4 regions of the Mesorhizobium sp. 2RAF45 genome follow, and region 1 is predicted to be linked to each of the others. Evidence: riboswitches for the same ligand, from Rfam matches in the RefSeq annotation. Region 1 holds a riboswitch; each other region holds the start of a gene.
The links. A riboswitch is a leader RNA that binds a small molecule or an ion and turns the genes downstream of it on or off. The one in region 1 is predicted to bind cobalamin.
Positions count from the first base shown of each region.

Region 2: linked by a shared signal. The riboswitch ahead of AB4Z43_RS11805 (aromatic ring-hydroxylating oxygenase subunit alpha) and the one ahead of AB4Z43_RS02665 (CbtB domain-containing protein) in region 1 are both predicted to bind cobalamin.
Region 3: linked by a shared signal. The riboswitch ahead of bluB (5,6-dimethylbenzimidazole synthase) and the one ahead of AB4Z43_RS02665 (CbtB domain-containing protein) in region 1 are both predicted to bind cobalamin.
Region 4: linked by a shared signal. The riboswitch ahead of AB4Z43_RS13340 (DUF1636 family protein) and the one ahead of AB4Z43_RS02665 (CbtB domain-containing protein) in region 1 are both predicted to bind cobalamin.

Region 1 is NZ_JBFRGG010000001.1:534,218-541,152, reverse strand. Features, by position in the region: gene mgtE (magnesium transporter) at 1-218, shown strand, start outside; gene AB4Z43_RS02690 (MerR family transcriptional regulator) at 352-738, shown strand; gene AB4Z43_RS02685 (methyltransferase family protein) at 745-1,221, opposite strand; gene AB4Z43_RS02680 (heparan-alpha-glucosaminide N-acetyltransferase) at 1,218-2,216, opposite strand; gene AB4Z43_RS02675 (MFS transporter) at 2,571-3,770, shown strand; gene AB4Z43_RS02670 (aromatic ring-hydroxylating oxygenase subunit alpha) at 3,774-4,943, opposite strand; cobalamin riboswitch at 5,075-5,272, shown strand; gene AB4Z43_RS02665 (CbtB domain-containing protein) at 5,306-5,485, shown strand; gene AB4Z43_RS02660 (CbtA family protein) at 5,501-6,316, shown strand; gene cobU (bifunctional adenosylcobinamide kinase/adenosylcobinamide-phosphate guanylyltransferase) at 6,309-6,824, shown strand; gene cobO (cob(I)yrinic acid a,c-diamide adenosyltransferase) at 6,826-6,935, shown strand, end outside.
Region 2 is NZ_JBFRGG010000003.1:487,793-494,727, reverse strand. Features, by position in the region: gene AB4Z43_RS11835 (carbohydrate ABC transporter permease) at 1-768, shown strand, start outside; gene bglA (beta-galactosidase BglA) at 773-2,437, shown strand; gene AB4Z43_RS11825 (ABC transporter ATP-binding protein) at 2,469-3,581, shown strand; gene AB4Z43_RS11820 (DUF680 domain-containing protein) at 3,667-3,903, opposite strand; gene AB4Z43_RS11815 (DUF680 domain-containing protein) at 3,971-4,174, opposite strand; gene AB4Z43_RS11810 (DUF680 domain-containing protein) at 4,247-4,444, opposite strand; cobalamin riboswitch at 4,941-5,141, shown strand; gene AB4Z43_RS11805 (aromatic ring-hydroxylating oxygenase subunit alpha) at 5,256-6,503, shown strand; gene AB4Z43_RS11800 (2Fe-2S iron-sulfur cluster-binding protein) at 6,524-6,935, shown strand, end outside.
Region 3 is NZ_JBFRGG010000006.1:121,322-128,256, forward strand. Features, by position in the region: gene ribB (3,4-dihydroxy-2-butanone-4-phosphate synthase) at 1-790, shown strand, start outside; gene AB4Z43_RS18235 (MFS transporter) at 897-2,120, opposite strand; gene AB4Z43_RS18240 (TetR/AcrR family transcriptional regulator) at 2,241-2,849, shown strand; gene AB4Z43_RS18245 (hypothetical protein) at 2,945-3,928, shown strand; partial or broken gene bluB (5,6-dimethylbenzimidazole synthase) at 4,048-4,719, opposite strand; cobalamin riboswitch at 4,723-4,902, opposite strand; gene AB4Z43_RS18255 (histone deacetylase family protein) at 5,024-5,950, shown strand; gene AB4Z43_RS18260 (exodeoxyribonuclease VII small subunit) at 5,954-6,205, shown strand; gene AB4Z43_RS18265 (DUF2277 domain-containing protein) at 6,305-6,571, shown strand; gene AB4Z43_RS18270 (pirin family protein) at 6,612-6,935, shown strand, end outside.
Region 4 is NZ_JBFRGG010000004.1:73,639-80,573, reverse strand. Features, by position in the region: gene AB4Z43_RS13375 (phosphatase PAP2/dual specificity phosphatase family protein) at 1-378, shown strand, start outside; gene AB4Z43_RS13370 (hypothetical protein) at 375-818, shown strand; gene AB4Z43_RS13365 (lysophospholipid acyltransferase family protein) at 815-1,477, shown strand; gene AB4Z43_RS13360 (phosphatidate cytidylyltransferase) at 1,477-2,412, shown strand; gene AB4Z43_RS13355 (FecCD family ABC transporter permease) at 2,432-3,481, opposite strand; gene AB4Z43_RS13350 (ABC transporter substrate-binding protein) at 3,481-4,428, opposite strand; gene AB4Z43_RS13345 (ABC transporter ATP-binding protein) at 4,476-5,264, opposite strand; gene AB4Z43_RS13340 (DUF1636 family protein) at 5,261-5,728, opposite strand; cobalamin riboswitch at 5,751-5,956, opposite strand; gene AB4Z43_RS13335 (class I SAM-dependent methyltransferase) at 6,166-6,813, opposite strand.

The DNA.
Region 1 (6,935 bases):
TGTGGTTTCGTGATCCCAATCTGGGCGGGATCATCGGCGCGGCGATGATCATCAACATGTTCGCGGCCGCCCTTGCCGGCATCCTGATCCCGCTCATGCTCGACCGGTTCAAGATCGATCCGGCCGTGGCGTCGGCGGTTTTCGTCACCACCGTCACCGACTGCGTCGGCTTCTTCGCCTTCCTCGGCCTTGCAAGCTGGTGGTTCGGCGTCAGGTAGCCTCAATTGACTTTTACGTAAATGCCGTGCGAGGCTCGCGGGGGGGCCATGTCGATTCCGGCGGGCAAGGGTTTGGTTCGGGACGGGAGGCAGCGCCGCGTGGCGTTGCCCGGGGTTCGGGCATGGAGCGACAATGCGGGAATATTATTCAATCACCGAACTGACCCGCGAATTCGACGTGTCGACGCGGACGCTGCGTTTCTATGAAGACGAGGGGCTGGTGCAACCGGTGCGGCGGGGTCGCACGCGGCTGTTTCGCCCGTCCGACCGCCATCTCATCCGGCAGATCATGCGCGGAAAGCGGCTCGGTTTCTCGATCAACGAGATCCGCGAAATCATCCAGATGTACAAGGAGCCGCCGGGCGAGGTCGGACAGCTGAAGCTGATGATCAAGCGCATCGAGGAAAAGCGTGAGGATCTGCGCCAGAAGCGCCGCGACCTCGAGGAGACGCTGGCCGAGCTCGACCAGGCCGAGGAATCCTGCGTCGAGCGGCTGGTGGAGCTCGGCGTCAATACGTAACGCCGCTCAGATCCAGCGCCGCACCCTTTTGGCGTAATCCCGGTATTTCTTGCCGAACTTCGCCGCCAGCATCTTTTCCTCACGCTCGATGGCGGCCTTCTGCGTGGCGAAGGCGGCGATGAACGCCAGCGGCAGGAACCAGACGATCCCCGTGACAAAGGCGACGCCGATCAAAAGCAGCGTGTTGGCCAGATACATCGGGTTGCGGGTAATGCCGAATGGACCTGTGGTGACGAGGTGGTCCGGCACCGCATTGGGGTTGAGCGTCGTCCTGGCCCGGACCATGGTGCGGATGGCGGTGAACCACAGTGCCGCGACGCCGAACAGCGCCACCCAGCCGGCCGCAAACAGCACGTCGCCCAGGAGGTCGCCGATCCAGGGCAGCGGATAGAGCAGGCCAAGGATCACGCTGATGGCGATTGCCGCGACGTAGATCACCGGCGGCCACGGTATCACACCCGGCTTCGGCTGGGTTTCGGTCATTGCGTTCCTCCCTCGTCCATCTTGTCCTCGGTCTGGCCCGTGCAGCTGGCGGCCAGATCGCCCAGATGCGCTCGGAATTCCGCAGTCTGGTCGTTGTTCTCGAGCCGATCAAGCGCGGCCTCGCCCTCGAGCGTCGTCAGCATGCAACCGCAATAGCTCGAACAGAAGGTCGCGTTGCGCGTCTGCTCGCATGAGCGCTGGCAGGTTTTGAGGAAATTGACCTGCACGGTTTCGACCTGGGCCGGCATGACTTGCGAGAACAGCCAGACGCAGCCGATCAGCAGCGGCTGGTGGATCAGGTAGAAAGCGAGGCTGTGGCGGCCGATGAAGACCAGCGGATTGGCCCGGCGGCCGGGCATGAGGCTCGCCAGGCGAGCTCGCAGGCCGGAGGCTGAAACGAGTTTCGCCACCCCAATGCCGACAAGCACCGCGCCGAACCATGGAAACAGCGGCACATAGTCGTTGGAGCGTGGATTGATCGCCGACAGGCCGATCCACCACAGCCAGGGATGGTCCAGGGCTTCAAAGCGCACATAGACGGGCGCGGCGATGACCAGCGCCGCAACGACAAGCGTCAGTAGGGCCGGCAGCCGCAGGAAGGCGAGGCCGAGCAGGCTGGCGAGCGCGATCTCGTGCAGGATGCCGAAGAAGATGAATCCGTCCGGCGTCGCGATGCGGGTGACCACCGAAATGGCGATCGCCGCTCCGGCGACCATGGCGAAACGCTTCCAGAAACCGTTCCAGCGGATTTGCTGGCCATGCGCGAGGTAGAGGCTGACGCCGACCAGGAACAGGAAGGTCGAGGCGATGCAGCGCGCGTAGATCTTCCACCAGCCGAAGGCGGTGAGGCCTGGATCGGTATAGCCGAAGAATTCCAGGTCCCAGGTGAAATGGTAGCTCGCCATGGCCAGCAGCGCGACGCCGCGCACGATGTCTATGGCGACGATGCGCTTCGAAGGCTCCGGAACGGGTGCGGTCGGCGTATGGATGGTCATGGTCTCGCGATCTGATTCAGCCCTGCGTGAGAACTATCACGGTTGGACCGGACAGAAGAAGGCCGGGGCACCGGATCAAGCGACGCTTTGAGGTGTGCCGATGTTCAGGTGATGCCGGCCTGCAAACGGCGGCTTTCTGCGCTTCCGGTGCTCACGGACCTGAATGTCCGCTCCGCTCCAGTTCTCGAAAACCGCCATTTTCGGCTCGGCCTGACCTGAATCTCAACACACCTTGGGCCAGCGCCGGGAAGTCGTTGACCGACTTCGCTTTTCACGGCCTATGCGTCGGTTTCCTCTTAATCGTCCGGGAACGGCCAAGGCAGATTTGACCGGTGATTCTGCTTTGGGGAAGCAATGTCCACCCATGTGCGCCATCCGATCTGGCTTCCGGCCCTCAGGGCCGCGGATGCGCGCACCTTCGCCTCGCTCTATGCTGTCGAATCCTTCGCTCGCGCCACGGTGTCGAGCGTCATCCCGATCCAGGCCTACGAGATCCTGCACAACGAGCAGATCGTCTCGATCCTCTACACCATCGTGGCGCTGCTCGGCCTGTCGGTGACCCTGTTCATGCCGATGCTGATCCGCCGTTTTGCCCGGCGCTGGGTCTACACCGCAGGCGCCTGCCTGCTCGCCATCGGCTCGCTGTTCTTCGTCACCCATACGCTGGCCGGGCAATTGGCGGGCATGCTGTGCCGGGTGATGGGCGCCAGTGCACTTTCGATCACGCTCAATCTCTACATCATGGACCACATCCGCAAGACCGACTTCATGCAGGCCGAATCGCTGCGCATGGCGTGGTCGATGCTCGCCTGGACCGGTGGGCCGACGCTCGGCATCTTCCTCTACACGCGATTCGGCATCTACGCCGCGCATGGTGCGGTGGCGGTGTTCGCGCTGGCCCTGCTCGCACTGTTCTGGACCTATCGGCTGGGCGACAACCCGTCGATCCGGCCCGGCAAGACACGGCCGGCCAATCCGCTCGCCAATATCGGCCGCTTCGTCGCGCAGCCCAGATTGAGGCTTGCCTGGCTGATCGCCTTCGGTCGCTCCTGCTTCTGGACGACGTTCTTCGTCTATGGGCCACTGTTCATGGTGATCACCGGCGAGGGCAAGCTGGCCGGCGGTCTGCTGGTTTCGGCCGGCAACGCGCTTTTGTTCATGGCGATCTTCTGGGGCAAGGCCGGAAAACGCTTTGGCGGCCGGCGCACCATGACATTTGCCTATTTCGCCATGTCGGCGATGCTTCTGGCGGCGGGCACGGTCGGCGAAACCGTGCCGCTGCTCACCGGCGCCTTCCTGTTGTGCGGCGCCTTTTTCACCATAGCGCTCGATGCGTTGGGCTCGACCGCCTTCATGCGTTCGGTGCGCTCCTATGAGCGGGCGCAGATGGCGGCGGTCTACCGCACCTATCTCGATTTTTCCGAGCTGACGCCGCCGCTGGTCTATTCGGTGGTGCTGGCCTTCTTCGGACTGGGCTCGGTGTTCGTCACGCTCGGCCTGCTGGCGGCGGTTTGCGGGTTCGTGACCTGGCGTTACCTGCCGAAGTCTCTGTGAGGATCACGGTGAAAGTGCCGCATGCTGCTCGCGCACCCAGTTGTGGAAGCGGTGCAGTTCATACTCCTCGGGCATGAGCACGCCGGCCTGGTGGCGCATCGAGCGCAGGCCCCTCTGGTTGACCTCGCAGATGGCGGCGTCCTCTTCCAGCACCTGTGTGCCGAAGGCGACGATGTTGTCGATATCGGTCGCGGCCAGCGCCTCGGGCGCGAACAGCCACTCGGCGACAAGTTCGGTCTCTTCCGGGCCGAGCGGCACCAGGCGTACGGTCCTGACATAGTCGACATGACCGACGATGAACATCGAGGGCAGGCTGGTGGCGTAGGTCTGGCCGGCGGCGCGTTCGGCTGGCGTCAATCCGGAGAAGACCGGCCCGTGCGCCTGGCCGTCGCGCGACCAGGTCTCGGCGCCGGCGCGCAGGCCGCCGGAAAATTCCGGTGCGTCATTGTCGGCATGGCGCGTCCATTCGGGATCGTCGTGCCGGCTCATCAGGCCGCGGCCATAGATCGGCACCAGCCGCGAGAGGTCCTTGTGGACGCCCGGGCAGTGCAGGCACTCGTTGAAGTTTTCCCAAAAGATCTTCCAGTTGCAGTGCATTACCTTGCGCAGCACATGGCCTGATACCAGCGTTTCCAGCGGCCAGTTGCCGAGATTGCCGGAGGCCGGGTCGAAGGATGCCTGCGCTGAGCCCGCCGCATCCTCCTGCAGATTGATGAACACGAAACCGCGCCACACCGAGAGCGCGACGCGGTAGAGCGGATGGTCGGCCTTGTCGAAGCCATCGGGCAAGGATTTCGACGGCACGCGCACGAGGTCGCCGCGCAGCGAATAGGACCAGGCGTGGTAGGGGCAAGTGATCAGTCGCGCCTTCAGCCGGCCCTCGCTCTCCTGGCAAAGCTGCGAGCCGCGGTGGCGGCAGGTGTTGTGGAAGGCGCGCAGCGCGCCGGTGTCGTCGCGCAGCACGACGATGTCCTGCGTGCCGATGCGGAATCGGCGGAAGGCCAGCGGCTGGGCCAGATCGGCCTCGCGGCAGATGAGCAGCCAGTTCTTGTACCAAATGGCATCGAGGTCGCGCTGGTACTTCTCACCATCCCAATAGGCCGATGAGGGCAGGGTCGGTTCGGCCTGGGTCAGGCCATTGTAAGGGGCGCGCTCGCTGGCAGTGGGCTGCATGGCTGGCTTCCTGTGAAGCGGCCAGCCGACACCCGGCAGGAAGAATTGTCAATTCTCGTGCCTGCAAACGGCATGGCGCAATCGCGCTGTTTGCCGGCGGAATTTGGTTTGCCGCGTGTCGCGATTTTCCCTATAGTCATGCAGTCGTCGGTTCCGTTTTGGAGCCAAGAGGGAATGCGGTGCGGGCGAAATTCTTGCCCAATGCCGTGGCTGCCCCCGCAACTGTGTGCGGTAGTCCTCTCCATATGCCACTGAAGGTTCGTCTTCGGGAAGGTGGGGAAGGGCGCTGATCCGTGAGCCAGGAGACCTGCCGACGACGGCAAAACTGACAGGCCCTCGGGTGGAGGGTGAAAGGACAAGATATGAATACCGCTTCCGTCTCCCTCGGCGCCTCCGTCTCCTCGCAGTCGGGCTTCATGCAGCTGGCGCTCGCCGCACTGCTCGGCACTTTCATCATCGGCTTTGTCGGCTTCTCGCATATCGAAGCGGTCCACAATGCCGGTCATGACAACCGGCATTCGATGGCTTTTCCCTGCCACTGACAAGGATCTGACATCATGAACCTGTTTCGCAACGTCGTGTTCATCGCGGCGATCGCAGGGCTCGTGGCCGGCGTCGTTCTTGCCTGCATGCAGGCCTATGCCACCGTACCGCTGATCCTCAAGGCGGAAGTCTACGAACAGGCCGAAGGCGGCCATGGCCATGACCATGCCGCCGCACCCGCGGCGCCGACTGGGGCCGCCAGTGGCAACGCGATGAGTTCGGCCGCACCGGCGGCAAATTCGATGAGCGCCGCGACCCCGGCACCGGCCGCAGCCGCCGCTCCGGCCGAAGACGAAGGCTGGGCACCGGCCGACGGCTTCGAGCGCTTTGCCTTCAACGTGGTGTCCAATGTCGTCACCGGCATAGGCTTCGCGCTGATCCTGGTCGCGGTTTCGGAATTCGCCGGCGGCATCGGCAATTGGCGCCAGGGCGTGTTCTGGGGTCTGGCCGGCTTTGCCATCTTCACACTGGCGCCCGGTCTCGGCCTGCCTCCGGAACTGCCGGCCATGCCGGCCGCCGACCTGACGCAGCGCCAGATCTGGTGGGTGGCAACCGTGATCGCGACCGCTATCGGGCTCGGCCTGATCGCATTCCGCAAGTCGCTACCGCTGGCCATCCTTGCCGTGGCGCTGATCGTTGCTCCGCACATTGTCGGCGCGCCGCAGCCCGACAGCTTCGAGACGCCGATCCCGGAGGGCCTGCACCACCAGTTCGTGGTGGCGGTGACGCTGACCAATCTGGTGTTCTGGCTGGTCCTCGGCGCCGTCGTCGGCGTGGTGCGCGGACGCTTCACTGGCACGGCGACCAGCCTGCGCGACAGCTTTGCCTGATCGCAACAAGCTGACCTTCATCATCGGCGGTGCGCGCTCCGGCAAGAGCGCGCATGCCGAAATCCTGGCGACGGCGTTGCCGTCACCGTGGACCTATATTGCCACCGCGCAAGCCTATGACGACGAAATGCGCGAGCGCATCGCGCTGCACCGCTCGCGGCGCGGCGAAGGCTGGACGACCATCGACGCGCCGCTCGACCTTGCCGGCGCGCTCGAGGCCTTGCCGGACAACCAGCCGGTGCTCATCGACTGCCTGACGCTGTGGCTGACCAATCACATGCTGGCCGATCACGACGTCGGCGCCGAGTGCCGGCGGCTGGCGGATGTGCTGTCGCGGCCGCGCGGCCCCTGGTTCGTGGTCTCCAACGAAGTCGGGCAAGGCATCGTGCCGGACAATGCCCTGGCGCGCCGTTTTCGCGATGACGCCGGCCGGCTCAACCAGCAGGTCGCGGCGATCGCCGATACGGTGCTGCTGATGGTGGCGGGGCTACCGCTCAAGGTGAAGTGACATGACCGACATCGACAACAAGCCCACCGAGGACCGGGACGAAGAGCGCCATCGCGCCAAGATGGCCAAGCGCAAGGCGGTGCAGGATGCCGAGGTGGCGAGCAAGACGGT
Region 2 (6,935 bases), on a different contig from region 1:
ACCTCGCCCAAGGCGTTCGAAGGCGACCGCGGCCAGCGCCTCTACTATGCCTCGTCGGCGCCGCCGAAATTCACCACCGACAACTATCAGACCGTGCTGTTCTCGGAAGGCATCGGCCGCTCGTTCATGAATTCGCTGACCGTCACCATACCGGCGACCGTCATCCCGATCCTGATCGCCGCCTTTGCCGCCTATGCGCTGGCCTGGATGCGGTTTCCCGGTCGGGCGCTGCTGATCGCGGTCATCATCGGCCTGCTGGTGGTGCCGCTGCAGATGTCGCTGATCCCGCTGCTCAAGCTCTATAACGGCGTCGGTACTTTCTTCGGCGTGCCGTCGAAGACCTATCTCGGCATATGGCTGGCGCATACCGGCTTCGGCCTGCCTTTCGCCATCTACCTGCTGAGGAGCTATATCGCCGGCCTGCCGCGCGAGATCATGGAATCGGCCCGCATCGACGGCGCCAGCGATTTCGAGATCTTCGTCAAGATCGTGCTGCCGCTGTCCTTCCCGGTGCTGGCCTCCTTCGCCATCTTCCAATTCCTGTGGGTATGGAACGATCTCCTGGTGGCGATGGTTTTCCTTGGTACGGCACCCGACCAGATCGTGTTGACGGCCAAGCTCAACGCGCTGCTCGGCTCTCGCGGCGGCAACTGGGAGATCCTGACGACATCGGCCTTCATCACCATCATCGTGCCGCTGATCGTCTTCTTCTCGCTGCAGCGCTATTTCGTCCGCGGGCTGCTCGCCGGCTCGGTGAAAGGAGGCTGAAACCATGCAATCCGCTTTGAAAGCCAGTTCGAACCCTGACCTCGCCGTCGATCGCGACTGGTGGCGAGGCGCGGTGATCTACCAGATCTATCCGCGCAGCTACCAGGATTCGAACGGCGACGGCATCGGCGACCTCAAGGGCATCATCGGACGGCTGCCCTACATCGCCGCGCTCGGCGCGGACGCCATCTGGATCTCGCCCTTCTTCAAATCGCCGATGAAGGATTTCGGCTACGACGTCTCGGACTATTGCGACGTCGACCCGATGTTCGGCACGCTGGCCGATTTCGACGCACTGACGGCGGAGGCGCACCGGCTGGGTCTCAAGGTGATGATCGACGAAGTGCTGTCGCACACGGCCGACATCCACCCCTGGTTCAAGGAAAGCCGGTCGAGCCGCAGCAATCCCAAGGCCGACTGGTATGTCTGGGCGGACGCCAGGCCCGACGGCACGCCGCCCAACAACTGGCTGTCGATCTTCGGCGGGTCGGCCTGGCAGTGGGACACCAGCCGCCAGCAATATTACCTGCACAATTTCCTGGCCGAGCAGCCCGACCTCAACTTCCACAACCGCGAAGTCCAGGATGCGCTGCTCGACGTCACCCGCTTCTGGCTGGAACGCGGCGTCGACGGCTTCCGCCTCGACACGATCAATTTCTACTTCCACAGCCAGGGCCTGGAAAACAATCCGCCGCTGCCGCCGGAAGAACGCAACGACCAGACCGCGCCGGCGGTCAATCCCTACAATTACCAGGACCATCTCTACGACAAGAGCCGTCCGGAAAACCTCGGCTTCCTGGAACGCTTCCGCGCCCTGCTCGACGAATATCCGGCGACGGCGGCCGTCGGCGAGGTCGGCGATTCGCAGCGCGGGCTTGAAGTCGTGGCCGCCTATACGGCCGGCGGCAAGCGCGTGCACATGTGCTATTCCTTCGACTTCCTGGCGCCGGAAAAGATCAGCGCCGCCAAGGTGCGTTCGGTGCTGGAGGCTTTCGGCAAGGTCGCCAGCGACGGCTGGTCGTGCTGGGCGTTTTCCAACCATGACGTGATGCGCCCGGCCTCGCGCTGGGCCGCCGGCGAAGCCGACCCTGTCGCCTATCTCAAGGTCATCTCGGCCTTGCTGATGTCGCTGCGCGGCTCGGTCTGCATCTACCAGGGCGAAGAACTCGGGCTGGGCGAGGCCGAACTGCGCTTCGAGGATCTGCAGGACCCCTATGGCATCCGCTTCTGGCCGGAATTCAAGGGCCGCGACGGCTGCCGTACGCCTATGGTGTGGGATGGCGGCGCCAAGAATGGCGGCTTCTCCCTGGCCAAGCCCTGGCTGCCGGTGCCGGCCAAGCATCTGGCGCAGGCGGTCAATGTCCAGCAAGGCGACCAGGCTTCGCTGCTCGAGCACTACCGGCGCTTCCTGACCTTCCGCCGCGCCCATCCGGCGCTGGCCAAGGGCGACATCACCTTCATCGAAAGCGAGGGCGACACCGTCGCCTTCACGCGCCGCGCCGGCAATGAGCAGGTTGTCTGCGTCTTTAACCTCGGCGCCAAGCCGGCCAAGGTTGACCTTGGCGGCCGATCCCTGCAACCTTTGCCGGGACATGGGTTTTCGGGGCAGGCGAGCACCGGTTCGATCGAGCTTGGCGGCTACGCCGCCTGGTTCGGACGCATAGACTGAAATCTTTGAGGAAATCACTGGGAGGACACCAATGGCCGATGTCAATTTGAGACAAGTGAAGAAGTCCTACGGCAATCTCAACATTCTCCACGGCATCGACCTCGATATCAAATCGGGCGAGTTCATCGTCTTCGTCGGCCCGTCGGGCTGCGGCAAGTCGACCTTGCTGCGCTCGATCGCCGGGCTCGAGGAAATCACGTCGGGCGAACTCAAGATCGATGGCGACGTGGTCAACGACGTTCCGCCGTCCAAGCGCGGCATCGCCATGGTGTTCCAGTCCTACGCGCTCTATCCGCATATGACGGTCTACGACAACATGGCGTTCTCGATGAAGATCGGCAAAGAGAACAAGGCCGAGATCGACCGCCGCGTTCGCCAGGCGGCGGAAATCCTGCAATTGACCAAATATCTCGACCGGCTGCCCAAGGCGATGTCGGGCGGACAGCGCCAGCGTGTCGCCATCGGCCGCGCCATCGTGCGCAATCCGAAGGTGTTCCTGTTCGACGAGCCGCTGTCGAACCTTGACGCGGCGCTACGCGTCGCCACGCGCATCGAGATCGCCAAGCTCAAGGAATCGATGCCCAACACGACGATGATCTACGTCACCCACGACCAGGTCGAAGCGATGACGCTGGCCGACCGCATCGTGGTGCTGAAGGACGGCCATGTCGAACAGGTCGGCACGCCGATGGACCTTTACAAGAAGCCCGGCAACCTGTTCGTCGCCCAGTTCATCGGCTCGCCGGCCATGAACATCCTGCCGGCAACCATCGACAAGACCGGCAACCCGACCGTCGTCAACCATGTCGGCGGCCGCAAGGCGACGGTGCCGATCACGACGCCGGCCTCGGCCAAGGGCGCGGCGGTCAGTTTCGGCGTGCGGCCGGAAGACCTGATGATTGCCAGCGGCGCGGACTATCTGTTCGAGGGAACGGTCGACTATGTCGAGCAGCTCGGCGAGGTCCAGCTGGTCTATATCGATATCGGCCGCGCCGACCTGCCGCTGGTGACCAAACTGCCGGGCAATGTCGAGGTCAAGCGCGGTTCGACATTGCGGCTGAGCGCCAATGCCGAGGACCTGCATATCTTCGATGCGGACGGACATTCCTTCGCGCTGCAAAAGCCGGAAGCAAAAGCGGCTTGAGGCCGCCGGTCCTGCTGGGTCAAGGCAACAAAAAAGAGCGGCGGGCCAGGCCCGCCGCTCTTTTTTTGGAGATCAGCTTCGGCTGTTAACGGCCGAAGAGGTTCCGGTCGCTGCCCTGAGGAGCGGACTTCTGCACGTCGCCCGACGAATTGAGCAGCTTGTAGACGGGCGAGCCGCTCTCGCGGATCGAAGCCGTACGCGAGTTGTCGACCGAAGTTGCGGCGGGCTGGTTGGCGCCATTGGAGCCATAGTTGTCGCTGCCCGCGAAAGCGCTGCCGGAGATGGCCAGAACGGCGGCGGCAGCAAGGATGAGCTTGTTCATGTTAGTCTCCTGAATTTCTGGATTTCACGGGAATGGCCGGCATCGCCGCCATTTCCGTGAACCGGCATTACTTGCCGAAGAGGTTGCGGTCGGCGCCCTGCTGAGCAGGCACCTGGGTGGCCGGAGCCGACTTGTCGACCGAAGCCGTGTAGGAATGGTCGACCGCAGCGGCCGGCTGGTTGGCACCGTTGGAACCGTAGTTATCGCTGCCAGCGAAGGCACTGCCGGAAATGGCCAGGACGGCGGCGGCAGCAAGGATGAGCTTGTTCATGTTAGTCTCCTGAGTTTCTCAAGATCGGCCAGAGCGGCGGGCGAAAAGCCCGCCATTAGCCGGGACCCGTTGTTAGTTATTGCCGAAGAGGTTGTGATCTGCGCCCTGGGCAGGCGTCTGAGCAGCCGGTTCCGACTTCTTGGTCGAAGCGGTGTACGAGCTGTCGACAGTCGTGGCTGCGGCGGCATTCGAACCGTAGTGGTCGCTACCAGCGAAGGCGCTGCCGGAAATGGCCAGAAGGGCGGCGGCAGTGAGAACAATCTTTTTCATTTTTAGTACTCCAGTATTTTTTCCGTCCGTCTAGCGGCGTGTCTTGGGATTGAAATCGCGTCGTTCGGACAGCCCCGATGTGGGAAAGCCAGATCGCCGTTTCCAATCACGAAGTTGTTCCGTGTGGACCAAGAATCCACCACTTGAAATTGTGCCAGAGGTTTCCTTGCCATAAATTTTTCTTCTTGATATCAATCACTTAATAAAAGCCAGCCGCAAGATCACAGACTGTATCGGAGGTCCAGTGTTCACACCGTCCTGCACGCACCGTCAACAGAAACGAACCGTTCGGTTCGATTTTAGAATCCTCTAATAGTCACTTTTCGAAACCGTTAACCTTTTTTTGCCCCTGTTCCGGGTCGATTTTGACAGCCAGTACAGCTATCGGCGACGACGATTTTCGTGACCGCTGTCCGCGCCCAGATCGTTGCGCATGCGTGTCGCGCCGCATGGATGCGATGTCGCTTTCATGCCGATGTCGCAAACGCCGTCGTGATTAGATCATGTCATCTCAGGTGCCGCTTCGTGACGACGGGGCGGAGAATTGGGAAGCCGGTCAAAATCCGGCGCTGCCCCCGCAACGGTGGTGGAGTTCAAGTCGCAACGGGAGACCACTGGGCGAAAGCCTGGGAAGGTGTCGCGACCGTCCGCAAGGACACTCCAGAGCCCGGAAACCAGCCCGAGATTTTTGAACTCGACTGATCGCGGTGGGCGGTCAAGAGGCGGATGGCGCGCGCCCGGCTTTCGCCGGCCTGCGTCTCATCCTTCCTCAATCACCACCAGTTCAGTCCTTGAAGTATGAGGACAGGACATGGATGCGCGCAACGATATGCTGAGGCTCTTGAACAGCCGCAGAGAGGGCTTCTCGCTCGAGCAGCCCTTCTATACCGATCCCGATTTCTTCAAGCTCGACATGGAGCTGATCTGGTATCGCGACTGGCTGTTCGTCGGCCATGATTGCGAACTGCCCAAGCCCGGCAGCTTCATCACCGTGCAGATCGGCGACTATCCGGTCGTGCTGGTGCGCGATCAGCAGGGCAAGATCAACGCTTTCCACAATTCCTGCCGCCACCGCGGTAGCCGCGTCTGCAACACCGACAAGGGCATGGCCGCCAAGCTGGTCTGCCCCTATCACCAATGGACCTATGAGCTGGACGGAAGGCTGCTGTTTGCCCGCCAGATGGCCGACGGTTTCGACAAGAGCCAGTTCGGCCTGAAGCCGGTCGCCTGCGAAAGCGTGGCCGGCTATATCTTCATCTGCCTGGCCAAGGAACCCGCCGACTTCTCGCCGATGCGGGCGATGATCGAACCCTATCTCAAGCCGCACCGGCTCAGCGAAGCCAAGATCGCCTTCGAGAGCACGATCGTCGAGAAGGGCAACTGGAAGCTCGTCTGGGAAAACAACCGCGAGTGCTACCACTGCGCCGGCAATCACCCGGAGCTGTGCAAAACCTTCCCGGAAGCCCCGACGGTGACCGGCGTGCAAGGCGCCGACAGCGATCCGGAGATGCTGGCACACTGGGCCAAATGCGAAGCGGCCGGCCTGCCGAGCAAGTTCCGCATAGATCCGGCCGGGCAATACCGCGCCACCCGCGCGCCGCTGCTGCGCGATGCGGTCAGCTACACGATGACCGGCAAGCGGGCGGTGAAGAAGAACCTGTCCGACAGCGTCTCCGCCGACCGCATCGGTTCCTTGCTGCTCTATCACTATCCGACGACGTGGAACCACATTCTGGGCGACCACGCCGTCACCTTCCGCGTGCTGCCGATCAGCGCCACGGAAACCGCGGTGACGACCAAATGGCTGGTTCACAAGGATGCGGTCGAGGGTGTCGACTACGATCTTGCCGAACTCACCCATGTCTGGACCGAGACCAACGACCAGGATCGCCGCATCGTCGAGGAAAACGCCTTCGGCATCCAGTCGCCGGCCTATGAACCCGGCCCCTATTCGGAGCTGCATGAGGGCGGCGTGATCCAGTTTGTCGACTGGTACGCCCGCTTCATCGGTCCGCGCCTTGCCGACGATGGCCGGCCGGCCCTGCGCAGTGTCGCCTGAGGGGTTTGGGGATGAACGCGATGACGGATCTTGGCCTCTATCGCCATCTCGACCAGATGGCGCCCTGGAACGACAGGCTGCAGGTGCTGGAAGTGATCGGCGTCAGCGACGAGGCGCCTGACGTCAAGACCTTCACCTTCCGCTCCGACAACCAGACCTGGTTCCGCTACAAGCCGGGCCAGTTCGTGACGCTGGAACTGCCGACGCTGGACGGACCGCTGATGCGCACCTATACGCTGTCGTCGTCGCCGTCGCGGCCGTTCTCGATCGCGGTGACGGTGAAGGCGCAGGCCGGCAGCACCGGCACACGCTGGATGTTCGATCACCTGGTGCCCGGTTCGCACGTCAAGGCCTATGGGCCGAGCGGCGATTTTTCGCTGCACAGCCATCCGGCGGCCAAATATCTGTTCATCTCGGCCGGCTCCGGCGTGA
Region 3 (6,935 bases), on a different contig from region 1:
AGACCGCACGCTGACCGTGCGCAACCTTGCCAACGGCAATGTCGGCGCCTCCGATTTCGTCCGCCCCGGCCACATCTTTCCGCTGATCGCCCGCGAAGGCGGCGTCCTGATGCGTTCGGGTCATACCGAAGCGGCGGTCGATCTCTGCAAGCTCGCCGGCCTGCCGCCGATCGGCGTCATTTCCGAACTGGTCAACGACGACGGCACCGTCAAGCGCGGCCCGCAAGTGCAGGATTTCGCCGAAGAGCACGGCCTGAAGCAGGTGTCGGTCGCCGACCTCATCGCCTACCGCCAGCGCAAGGAAACGCTGGTCGAGCGTGTCGCCTGCTCCGATATCGACACGCTTGGCGGCAAGGCGCAGGTCTTCACCTACACGCTGCCCTGGGACACGATGCATCACGTCGCTGTCGTTTTTGGCGATATACGCGATGGCGAGGACGTGCCGGTGCGGCTGCATTCCGAGGATGTGGTGACCGATGTCTTCGGCACCAGCCATCGCCTGGACGGCATCATGAAAGCGATGGGCGAGCGCAAGCGCGGCGTCATCGTCTATCTCAGAGAGGGCTCCGTCGGCGTCGCGCACCAGGAGCGCAAGCGTCCGCTGAGCGGCGATCGCGAGGATCACGAAGAGGCGCGGCGCCGCGAAAACGAATGGCGCGAGATCGGCCTCGGCGCGCAGATCCTGAAGGATCTCGGCATTTCCTCGATCAACCTGATCGCCTCGCGCGAGCGTCATTATGTCGGCCTCGAAGGGTTTGGCATCCACATCGCCAAGACAGAGATCCTCTAGCTACCTGAAACCTCCGCGATGTCGTCATCCTCGGGTCTGCGCTCCGCTTCGCGTCGCTCCGCCCGTGGATGACGAAGTCACACTGGCCCAAGCCATTCCGACCGTGTCACTCCGCGGGAACGACCGCAGCGTCGCATCCGTCCAGCTCGCATTTTTGCGTGGCCAGGATGCGCTGGCCGAGCAGCACGGTGGCGAGCGCAATCGTGCCTGATGCCACCGAGACCCAGAACCCGTTCTGGGCGCCGAACGCATCCACCACGGCGCCGGCGGCGAAGGAGCCCAGTGCCATGCCGATGCCGATCCCGGTGGTCACCCAGGTGATGCCTTCGGTCAGCATCGCTTCCGGCACATGCCGTTCGATCAGGCCGAAGGCCGTGATGAAGGTCGGCGAGATCGCCACGCCGCTGATGAAGACGGTCAACGCTAGAAGCGGCACGCTGCTGGCGGTGAGCGGCAGTAGCGTGCCGAGCGTGACGAGGGCGACCGCGATGGCGAGCTGGCGTTGCAGTGGAGCCTTCAGGTTGAGCGCGCCGACAATGATGCCGAGCACGAACGACCCCAGCGCGTAGACGCCGATGACGAGGCTGGCGGCGCCGGGCTGGCCGAGCTCTTTTGTGATGGCCACCGTGCTCACTTCCGTCGTCGCGAAGGTGGCGCCAATGAAGATCAGGGCAAAGGTGATGATCTGCACTGGCCGCAGGCGGATCGCCGAGCCGCTCGAGTCGTGGTCCACCGGGCGCACTTGCGGCTCGGTCGATCTCTGCAGGATGAACGCGGTCGACCCCAAGGCGAGGAACAGTGTGCTCGCCAGCATGCCCGCTTCCGGAAACAGGGCGGCGCTGAGGCCGACCGACAGCGATGCGCCGGCGATGTAGACCAGTTCATCCGCCGCCGATTCGAAGGCGAAAGCGGTGTTCATCTCGGGCCGGCCCCGGAAAAGCTCCGTCCAGCGCGCGCGCACCATGGCAGGCATACTGGGCATGGCCGCCGCCAGCAGCGCCGACACGAACAGCGTCCAAACCGGCCAGTCCTGATTGGCGGCCGCAATGAGAGTGATGAAGGCGAGCACGGAGATGATTGTCGTGGGCACGACGATCCGCGTCTGGCCAAGGCGATCGACCAGTCTTGATATTTGCGGCGCCAGGAATGCGTTGGCCAGAGCGAATGTCGCCGAGACGGCACCCGCCAACCAGTATTCGCCACGCGTCTGCGACAGCATTGCCACGATGCCGATCGGCGCCATGGCGATCGGCAGGCGCGCCATGAAGCCGGCGGCCGCAAAGCCCCTCGCTCCAGGGGCGCGGAAGATTTCTGAATAGGGGTTTTGCATGGGGGTTCCTCGACAAAGGGCGGTTCGACAATTACATACGAAGCGTATGAGGATTAGATAGAGCATACGCGACGTATGTCAATTGGCATACGGAACGTATGTGAATAGGACCAGACGGAAATGCACAGACCCCGCAAGGAAATGATCGCCGAAACGCGCGCCAAGCTGATTGCTGCGGCCCGCCAGGCCTTTGGCACGATCGGATATGCCGAGGCGTCGATGGATGATTTCACGGCATCGGCCGGGCTGACGCGCGGCGCCCTCTATCACCATTTCGGCGACAAGAAGGGACTGCTGGAGGCGGTTATCGCCGAAATCGACGGCGAGATGGCGGCCCGGGTGAATGAGGTGGCGTCGAGAGCGCCGACCCGCTGGCAGCATTTCGTCGACGAATGCACGACCTATATCGAAATGGCGCTGGAGCCGGAAATCCAGCGCATCATGTTCCGCGACGGTCCGGCCGTCTTGGGCGATCCGGCGCAATGGTCGAATGCCAATGCCTGCGTCGGCTCAATGACCGATCATCTGACCGCGCTGCAAGGGGAGGGGGTGGTCGTCCCGGGCGTCGACCCCGAGACCGCCGCACGGCTGATCAACGGGGCGAGCAGCCAGGCGGCGCAGCGGATCGCCAATTCTAACGACCCCGAAGCGACGTCGAAGATAGTGGTTGCGGCGTTCAAGCAACTGCTCGAGGGACTGCTCAGAAAACCGGGTTCGCAACAGAACTAAATCCTCGTTGGGCGCACCGCTGTCCACCGCTCATGATTGACAATCCTCGGGGTGAGCGCATCCTTCCCAGCCATCTCTGAGGGGAGATTCGGGACATGTGGGATTTCGATATCGGCAGGTCGGTGTCCATCATGGTTCGGACCTGGCCTTTCATTGTCTTCCGCATGATCGTCTATTTCGGCATCACGCTGGCCTACATCATGGCGACCGGCACCGGCGCTTCCGTCGGCTATGGCGTCGGCCATATCTCCACCGATCCTGACGGGCCGATGTCCTTTGCCCTGTGGGGCGGGGTGGTCGGCTTCGGCGTGGTTTCGATCGCCGTCTATTGGATCCGCGAATACATCCTCTACGTCGTCAAGGCCGGCCATATCGCCGTGATGGTCCATCTGATTGATGGCCGGGATGTTCCCGACGGCCAGAACCAGATCGCCTATGCCAGGCAGGTCGTGACCGAGCGCTTCGCCGAGGCCAACATCCTTTTCGTCGTCGACCAGCTGGTCAAGGGCGCCATCCGCGCCATCACCGGCCTGCTCGGCGGCATCGCCGCCTTCCTGCCCATTCCGGGGCTGAGCGGCCTGGTCTCCTTCATCAACACGGTGATCCGCCTGTCACTCACCTATGTCGACGAGATCATCCTCGGCTACAACATCCGCATCAATTCGTCCTCACCGTTCGAAACCGCTCGGCAAGGCGTGGTGCTCTACGCCCAGAACGGCAAGACCATGATCAAGAACGCCGTCTGGCTGGCGGTCATCATGTGGGGTGTCTCCTTCGTCATCTTCCTGCTGATGCTGGCCCCGGCCGCCGCCATTCTTTTCCTCATGCCAGGGCAACTCGCCGGCTGGGCTTTCGTGCTCGCCATCGTCTTTGCCTGGGCCTTCAAGGCGGCCTTCATCGAGCCCTTCGCCATCGCCTGCCTGATGCAGGTCTATTTCAAGACCATCGCCGGCCAGGTGCCTGACCCGGCCTGGGATGCCCGGCTGGCCGAGGCGTCGTCGAAGTTCCGAGAGTTGAAGGACAAGGCGCTGGCCTCCTTTGGCGGCTCGCGCTGGGGCACGGCCGGCGCGACGCACTGATCGGCGGGATTCGCCTGCGCAGCAGCAACCGTGTTGAGGTGCGCCACCGCTGACTTGAGTGGCGTCTCTCCTTGCCCGCAAAAAGTCTCGCTCATGATCAGGTCGGGCAGCGGCAGCCGCCGGCCCCAGCCATGCGTTTCCAGGTCCGGTTTGGATGCGAACTCGGAAACCCGGCCGACGCAGAGATATGCGATCGGCGTCACGTGCTCGGGAATGGACAGCAGGCTCTTCAACGCTTGCGGCTCGATGATGCTGACCCAGCCGACGCCGACGCCTTCGGCACGCGCGGCCAGCCAGAAATTCTGCACCGCGCAGACCGTGCTGTAGAGATCCATCTCCGGATTGTGCCAACGTCCCAGCGGCGAGTTTTTTGAGCGCTCGCGGTCGCAGGTGATGCAGATGTTGAGGGCGCTTTCGCAGATGCCTTCAAGCTTGAGCTTGCGGTAGAGCGCCTGTCTTTCCACTTCGATTTCAGGCAATTCCTGCTCGCGCGCGGCCAGGAACAGGTCGCGCACATCAGCCCGTCGCGCGGCGTCGCGGATGACGATGAAATTCCACGGCTGCATGAAGCCGACCGACGGTGCATGGTGGGCGGCAAGCAGAAGCCGCGCCAGCACCGCGTCGTCGAGCCCGGTGGGCAGAAAATGGCTGCGCACGTCGCGCCGCGTGAACATGGCGCGGTAAACCGCGTCGCGCGCCATCTGGTCAAACTCGTCACCTGAAGCAGCGGTCATGTGTTCCGGCATCGCGTGTCCCCTTGCGATCGCTATCAATGCCGTCCGCCTGACCATGCGGATGACGATGCCTGCCAGGCCGGTCTTCTGGCTTGGGATCAACCCGCGTCCGGTGCCTTCCCGTCATCGACAGTGGCATTTACCGGCGCGGTCCCCCTCACAGCGTTGGGCACGCCACGGAATTCAACCGTGTTCCCGATTCTCCCGCTTGCGACGGGCACCAGGCAGTAGCGGCGACCTTACGCCGAAGGCTCGGCCGCGCCAATCCCCGCAGCGACGCCAATGGACGCAGGCGCGATTTTCCCCAGCCATCAAGCTGCAATGCATGGCCATCGCGGCGCCGGGGCACTAGATAGGGAGCATGACAACCCGTCTCTACACGCATCCGATCTTCCTCGAACACATCACACCGCCCGGTCACCCCGAGCGGCCGGACCGCCTGCGCGCCATCGAGCGCGTGCTCGACGACGAGGCTTTTGCCGCGCTCGATCGTGTCAAAGCGCCGGAGGGCGACGAGGCCACCATCCTCTACGCCCATCCCGCCGATTTCGTCGCCCGTGTGCGTGCCGCCATTCCCGAAGAGGGTATTGCCCGCATCGATGCCGACACCACCGCCAGCCCGAAGAGCTGGCAGGCGGTGATCGCCGCGATCGGCGCGGCCAACGCCGCTGTTGACGACGTCTTTGCAGGCCGCGCCGACAATGTCTTCGTCGCCGCAAGGCCGCCCGGCCACCATGCCGAAAAGACCACCGCAATGGGCTTCTGCTTCTTCAACACGGCGGCGATTGCGGCGCGCTATGCGCAGAAGAAGCATGGCGCCGAGCGTGTCGCCGTCGTCGACTGGGATGTCCATCACGGCAACGGCACGCAGGATATTTTCTGGGACGATCCCTCGGTTCTCTATTGCTCGACGCACCAGATGCCGCTTTATCCCGGCACTGGCGCGAAGACCGAGACCGGCGCCGGCAACATCGTCAATGCACCCTTGGCGCCGCAGACCGGCAGTGAGGTGTTTCGCGATGCCTTCCTGTCGCGGGTGCTGCCGTCGCTCGACAATTTCGCGCCCGATCTGATCATCATTTCGGCCGGTTTCGACGCGCATCACCGCGATCCGCTGGCCGAGATCAATCTGACCGAGGACGATTTCGACTGGGCGACCGGCCAGCTGATGCAGCGCGCCGCGCGCCACAGCGGCAACCGGCTCGTCAGCCTGCTCGAGGGCGGCTACGATCTGCAGGGACTGGCATTTTCGGTCGCCGCCCATGTCGGGCGACTGATGAAAGGATGAATGATGGCTGGTGAAACCAACGAAGACGTCAAGGCGATGAGCTTCGAACAGGCACTCGACGCGTTGGAGAAGATCGTCGATGATCTGGAGCGTGGCGACGTGCCGCTCGACCAGTCGATCAAGATCTACGAGCGCGGCGAGGCGCTGAAGGCGCATTGCGACCGGCTGCTGAAGGCCGCCGAAGACAAGGTCGAGAAGATCAGGCTGTCGCGCGACGGCAAGCCGGTCGGAACCGAGCCGCTCGACGCGGATTGAGGCGCGGAGTAGCCTTACCGGTTTTTGGACACGATCAAGGTTGAGGATTAAGCTCGTCCCGATTGAAACGGCTCCAGGACAAGAGGAGATACGGAAGCGATGTGCAGAAACATCAAGACCCTGTTCAATTTTGACCCGCCGGCAACCAATGACGAAGTGCGCGACGCGGCCCTTCAGTTCGTTCGCAAGCTGAGCGGAACGACACGGCCCTCGAAACAGAACCAGCATGCGTTCGATCACGCCGTCGAAGTCATTGCGGCATCGGCGCGCGAACTTCTCGATTCGCTCGAAACCAATCAGCACCCGCGCAACCGCGAAGAGGTGGCGGCCAAACTGCGGGCAAAAGCGGCGATCCGCTTTGCCTGATGCGGCCAGAGCGGTCCTCGACCGCTGACAAGGAGAGCCCATGAGCTTCTTTCCCGGAAAAGACCCTGAAGCCGGCGACGCCTTTGCCAGCGACCAGATCGAACTGATGGTCATCCCGAATGCCAAGGACATTGGCGGCTTCGAGGTGCGCCGCGCTCTGCCGACCGCCAGGCGGCGGCTGGTCGGGCCATTCATCTTCTTCGATCGCATGGGTCCGGCGATCCTGCGGGCAGGCCAGGCTCTCGATGTCCGTCCTCACCCGCATATCGGCCTGTCGACGGTGACTTATCTGTTCGACGGCAAGATCCGTCATCGCGATTCCCTGGGCACCGAAATGGTGATCCAGCCGGGCGACGTGAATTTG
Region 4 (6,935 bases), on a different contig from region 1:
GCGGTTGCCGACAGCGTCTTTCTCGGGCGTTTTCCCACCGCAAGCGAGGCCAACGGCTTCGGCACGGTCATCGACCTCGCCGCCGAACTTGAAAGGCCGGCGGGAGCGACTTGCCGCTGGATCGCCTTTCCGATGGTCGACCTGTTGCCGCCGCCGTTGATGGTGCAGCAACAGGCAGCCGGCGCGCTGGAGAAAGCGCGCCGCGACGGCACGGTGCTTGTCTGCTGCGCGCTCGGTTTCCAGCGCAGCGCCGGCGTCGTCGCCGAATGGCTGGTGGTGACCGGCAGAGCCAGGACGCCGGCCCGGGCTCGCGAGATGCTGAGCGCCGCCGGCCGGCCTGTTCATCTTGTCGAGGCAACGGAGCGGGCGGCATCATGACCGGCAATGCCTATCAGCAAAGCACCGATCGCTTCGCCGGCATGCTGATGCGGCAGGCCGCGTGGCCGGCCGCAATCGTTCTGGCCGCAAACATGCTGGCGCCCTTGGCCGCCCGGGCGCGCGGCGCCTTCGAGACCTTGCCCGCCGCCGTGGCGCTGTCGCTCGCTGCCGTCAGCGCGGTTGCCGTGCTGGCGCTGTCGGCGCTGCTGGCATTCGACGCGCTGCTGTTCCGGCTGATGGCCAGCCATGACGACATGTCTTCCGCCGGCGCCGCGGTGGACGACATGCTGGCGCGCATGCGCCTGAAGCTGCTGCCACCTTCCCCACGTTCGCTCGACGAACGCATGGCCGGCACGCGCCGGCTGCTGACCAGGCAACGCATAGCCCTTGGCCTGTTCGTCGCGATGCTTCTGGCGGCCGGATTTTGGGCGCCGCGATGAACAAGCTCTCGCTCACGACCTTCACCCTGCTGCAGACTGTGACCTCCGTCGGCCTCTCGGCGCTGGCCTGGGCGGTAACCGGCGTGCGTCCGATCTGGAATGGCAGTCTGCCGTCGGACAAGCAACGCATCTATTTCGCCAATCACACGAGCCATGGCGACTTCATCCTTTTGTCGGCGTGCCTCAACGAAAAAGAGCGCGCGATCACCCATGCCGTGGCTGCCGGCGAATATTGGGGAAAATCGCGGCTGCGCCGCTTCATCGCAGAAGACATGCTGTCATCCGTGCTCATCAACCGGCAATGGACGAAGCCTGAGGAAAACCCGATCGAGATCATGCTGTCGGTTCTCGACCAGGGACACTCGCTGATCCTGTTTCCCGAAGGCACCCGCAACATGACGGATGAGCCGCTGCTGCCTTTCCGCTCCGGGCTCTACAATTTGTCGATGGCACGGCCTCAGGTCGAGCTGATCCCGTGCTGGATCGAGAACATGTCGCGCGTATTGCCCAAGGGCCAGTTCCTGCCGGTCCCGCTTTTGTGCCGCGTCGTCTTCGGCGCACCGGTGGCGGTGGCCCCCGGCGAAGAGCGGCGCGCCTTTCTCGACCGAGCCCACGCCACGCTTCTAGCGCTCAACCCGCGTCCCGAACGAGACGATTGATGCGCCACGACATCTCGATCCTGATCATCGGCCTGCTGGCGGTGCTGACGACCGCCAGCATCGTGGCCGCTATACTTTCGGCACGGGCGCCGAAACCACTCAGTTCGACTCTGGTCAATCTCACCCAACGCATCAATGCCTGGTGGGTGATGGTCGCGCTGATGACGGTCGCCTTTTTCTTCGGCCGGTACGGCCTGACCATCCTGTTCGCGCTGATTTCCTTCGCCTCGCTGCGCGAATTCGTGACGCTGACGCACACGAGCCGGAGCGACCATTGGGTGCTGCTCGGCATGTTCGGCATCATCATCCCGTTTCAGTACTGGCTGGTCTGGACCGCCTGGTACGGGCTCTTCGTCATCTTCATTCCGGTCTACTGCTTCCTGCTGATGCCGGCCATCACTGCGTTGCATGGCGACACCGAACGCTTTCTCGAGCGGATCGCCGCGCAGCAATGGGCGGTGATGATCTCCGTCTATTGCGTCAGCCATGTTCCAGCACTGCTGACGCTCGACGTGCCGGGCTTCGAAGGCCGCAATTTGCTGCTGATCGCCTTCCTGATCATCGTCGTGCAAGGCAGCGACGTGCTGCAATACATCTTCGGCAAGCTGTTCGGAAAACACCGGTTTTCGCCGACCGTATCGCCGTCGAAAACCTGGGAGGGCCTGATCGGCGGAGTGGTATCGGCGAGCCTGCTCGGCGCTCTGCTGTCGTTCGTGACGCCATTCACGCCCCTGCAGGCGGCGTGTGTCGCCTTCGTCGTCTGTTCGATGGGGTTTCTGGGTGGGCTGGTCGCCTCGGCCATCAAGCGCGACCAGGGTGTCAAGGATTGGGGCCATCTCATCGAAGGCCATGGCGGCATGATGGACCGTACCGACAGCCTGGTCTTCGCTGCCCCGATCTTCTTTCACATCGTGCGCTACTTCTGGACAGTCTGAGACGGCAAGCTCTGAGCCGTCAGAGCCGGTTTCGCACGACCAGCGTGACGACGAAGAAGGCGCCGAGCGAACTGGTGATGATGCCGATCGGCAGTTCCTGCGGCGGCAGCAGGGTTCGCGCCAGAAGATCGCTTGCCAGCAACAGCACCGCCCCGAACAGCGCACAGCTGGCGATCAGCCGCAGATGCAAGGGACCGGCCAGCGGCCGCGACAAATGCGGGATCATAAGCCCGACAAAGCCGATGACGCCGGCGACCGAGACGAGAATTGCCGTCGAAAAGGCGGCAACGAGAAACGTCGTCCTACGCATCCGCGCCACCGGCACGCCAAGGCTTTCGGCGGCGCTTTCACCCGCTAGGAAGGCGTCCAGCCTGCGGTGGTTCCACAGCCCATAGGCAGCAATCGTGCCGGCGCCCAATGCGCCCAGCCAGACATTGTCCCAGCGCGCCAGCCCGAGCCCGCCCATCGTCCAGAACAGCACCGAATGGGCGGCGCGCTGGTCGCCGGCAAAAACCAGATAGTTGGTCAAGGCCGTGAACAGGAAGGAAACGGCAAGGCCGGCGAGGATCAGCCGTTCCGGCCCCTGACCCCGCACCCGCGCGACCAGCAGCAGGACGATGCAGGCGGCCAGTATGCCGCCGGTGAAGGCCGCGACCGGCAAGGTCCAGATGCCAAAACTGTCACCAAAGACGGTTATGACGGAAACAGCACCGGCCGCCGCCCCCGACGACAGGCCGAACAGGAAGGGATCGGCAAGATCGTTGCGGGTCACCGTCTGCAGCAAGGCGCCTGTTATGCCGAGGCCGCCGCCGACACAGACCGCCAGGATCGTGCGCGGCAGCCTGAGATCGACGACGATCTTGCCGACCGGGCCAGACACCTGGTGCTCGTTCAATCCGACGGCATGGCCAAGCGAGGCGATGACGTCGGTCAGCGGGATCAGTGTCGAACCATAGGCGATCGACAGCAGCACGAGGGCGACGACCGCTACCGTGCCCGCCACTATCGCCAGCGCGAACGCCTTGTGCCCTGAAAGCGCTCCGGATTTATGCCCAGGGGCAAGAAGCATCAGAACGCTTCCGGATGCATCGCCTTGGCGATCTTGCCGATCGCCTCGATGTTTGCCGGGCCGGGCGTCAGTTCGGCATAGCGGAGCGCCACGAAGCGCTCGTTCTTGACCGCGTCCGTCTCCTTCATCGCCGGGTGCGCCTTGAGGAAGTCGAGCAGTTTCTTGTAGCCGCCGCCATCCTGGTAATCGAGCAGGATGAGGAATTGCGGATTGCGCGACGCCACGGTTTCCCAATCCGTGTTGCCCCAGCTGGTGTCCATGTCGGCCATGATGTTGTCGCCGCCCGCCGCCGTGATCATGGCGCTCGGAATGGCGAATTTTCCGGCGGTGAACGGCTTGTCCTCACCTGAATCATAAAGGAACACCCGCGTCCCCTTTGCGCCGCCGACCTTGGCAGTGATATCAGCGAGCTGCGCCTTCCAGCCGGCAACAAGTTTTTTGGCTTCGGTCTCCTTGCCGAAGATCTTGCCCAGCTTTTCGACATCGCCATAGAGCAGATCCATCGAGGCAGCCGGACGGTTCTTGTCGAGATGGACGCAGCTTTCGGTCAGCACCAGCGTCTTGATGCCGTGCGGGGCGAGCGTGTCTGGCGTCACGTCGCCGCCCGGCTTCATGCCATAGTACCAGCCGGCGAAGAAGAAATCGGGCTCGACGGCGACGAGGTTTTCCAGCGTCGGGTATTTGGGCGCCAGTTCGGGAATAGAACCCTGCTCGGCCTTGAATTCGGGGCCGACCTTGTACCATCCGGTGATGCCGGTCAGGCCGACGATCGACGGCTGCAGCTTCAGCGCGAAGGCCATCTCGGCCATGTTGAGATCATGGATGACGGCGCGTTTGGGCGGCGCGTCGAAGGTCAGCGGCTTGCCGCAGCTGTCGACGGTGACCGGGAAGGCGAAGGCTGACGAAGCCAGCAGCGAGATGACGAGCGACAGGGCGAGACGTTTCACGGATTTTGCTCCTTGGTTGAACAATGTCGGATCAGGGATGGGGTCGATCAGGATGGCGGCGCGGAGCGGTTCGGAACATCGAAGACTGTCAGTTCGCGGTCTTCGGTCGGATGGCGCAGGCGAAACACGTCGACGCCGAAAATCTCGCGGATCAGCTTTTGGGTCAGCGCCTCGCGCGGCGCGGCCAGCGCATGCAGCCGCGCTTCGTTCATCACCGCAACCCTGGTGGCGAAGGGCGCCACCAAAGCCAGATCGTGCAGCACCGCGATCACCGTCATGCCGAAGCCGGCCACGAGCTCGAGCAGCTCGCCGCGGGCGCGCGGATCGAGATGGTTGGTCGGCTCGTCGAGGAACAGCACTTTCGGTTGCTGCGCGATGGCGCGCGCCAGCTGGGCGCGCTGGCGTTCACCGCCCGACAGCGAGCCTATGCTGCGGCCAAGCAGCGGCAACAGGCCGGTCCGGCGCAACGCGTCGACGACGATGTCGCGCTCCTCGCTCCTGCGCCTTAGTCCGGCATGCGGGACGCGGCCGAGCTCGACATAGTCGATCACCGCCAGCCGCGGGTCCGGCTGGTCGGTCTGGCCGACAACGGCGACGTGCAGGGCCCGCTCGGCGGTCGAGATCCTGTCCAGGCGGCGCCCGCCAAGCTTCACCTCGCCGGAACTTGGCCTGAGCATGCCCGACAGCATGCGCAGCAGCGTGGTCTTGCCGGCGCCATTGGGGCCGATGATGGCAAGGCGATCGCCTGTGGCCACCGACAGGCTGACGGCGTGGACCAGGTCGCGGCCATTCGCCGTCGCGCAGAGTTCGCGGGCTTCGAGAAGCGGCGTTGTCATCGGCTGTTGCCCTCAACCTTGGCCGGTCCGGGAATACGAGCCAGCGTCTTGCCCGGCAGCCGCGGCGGACGCTGTCCGGAATTGCACCAGCCGTCGGCAAGCGAGGCGTAAAGCCTGGCAAATCGCACGAGATCGCCGGCGTCGGCCTCGGCGTCGATGCAGCCGAAGAGATAGGAAGCCTTGCCTGGCGCCTGGAAGGCCACGGTCAGCGGCCGCGCACAGCCCGCCATGCATTCGACGCCTTCGATCGTGAAGCCATGCGCCACAGCGGGTTCCTGGCAGGCCGCGAGCCGGGAGCGCAGATCGGCACACAGGCTTTCGCCCGACCTGATGCCGGTCGGGATGTCACGGCAAAGCGTGCACACGATGATGCGATGATCGATGGCGCCGTCCAACTTTCCGTCACTTTCCAAAACTAGCGACGGAAGGATGCTGGCGAGCCGGACGACAAGACCGACGTCCACGTCTCCTCCCGGCACACCCCGTCCGGTCAACTCGGTGATGGCAGGTCTCCTGGCTCGCGGGTCTCAGCGCAATCCTGCCTTCCCAGCCTTGCCGGCCAGTGGCACGTCGGATCTTGCTCACCGCTTACAGTTGCGGGGGCAGCCACGGTCTCGACCTCTGCGGGTCTCACCGTGTTCCCTTTTCACCCCTTGCCTTTCGGCGCGGGGACCATCACGCACCCACCGTAGATTTCCATCGATCGCATCGCAATGGGTTTTTTGCGATGTCGCTGCGCTGCGTAGAATATGTAATAACATTACTTTGAAGCGATATTTCTCGACGATGTCAACCCCTGTCCTCGCGCAATAAGTCTTCGGCGGTACCTCGGTTTTCAGCCGCGAGTGGTCACCAGGCAGGAGGCATGACACCTGGCCGCGGTCGCCGAGGGAAACCGGCGCTACAGCTTTCTAAAAAAGCCTGACAGAATATTTGGACCCGCTTCGCCTGGCCGCAGTCTGATCCCGTCTTCAAAGCAATTCAGCGTCACGCATTCGAAGCCGTAATGCGCGAGGAGCGCCACCAGCGAGTCACGGTCGAAATGGTGCAGGTGCTCGTTGGGCAGACGCATGCGCCACGTCCGGAACCACGCATCGCCATCGGCGCCGAGTTCACGCCAGCGGCAATAAGGGACGGCGATGGCCAGGTGGCGGGTCTGAAGGCGGGCGAGGAAACCCAGATCCGGAATGTGCTCGAGCACGTCGAACATGGCGACGAGATCCCACGAGCCGGCGAGCGCCTCGTCCCAATCGACAAAGCGGACGCCCTCGGGCAGCGGAAATTTGGTGATGTCGCAGCCGGCACAGTCGGCAACCCCGGTAATCTTGGCGGCCTCAATGAAGGTGCCGGTGCCATAGCCAATCTCCAACACGGACCGCGGTATCTCACCGGTGATCCCCAGCACCCAGCCAAGCCGCTGATAGCCGAGCTTGATGGTCCGGTCGCTCAGATCCTCGTAATAGGAAATGTATTGCTTGTCGTATGTGATCGGCGTGGCGTCGATCTGGTGGATCACGCCGAAGCGGTCGAGGTTGTAGTTGTCTAGCATTCGCGGCGCCCCCGGGATTTCGAATGCTTATATGGCGGAGTTGAACGCAAGGTAAGCAGTTGGGGCGGGATGCCAAATTCTGGCAGGAGCGCGACCAGAACTAAATGTCACATTTGGGTCGA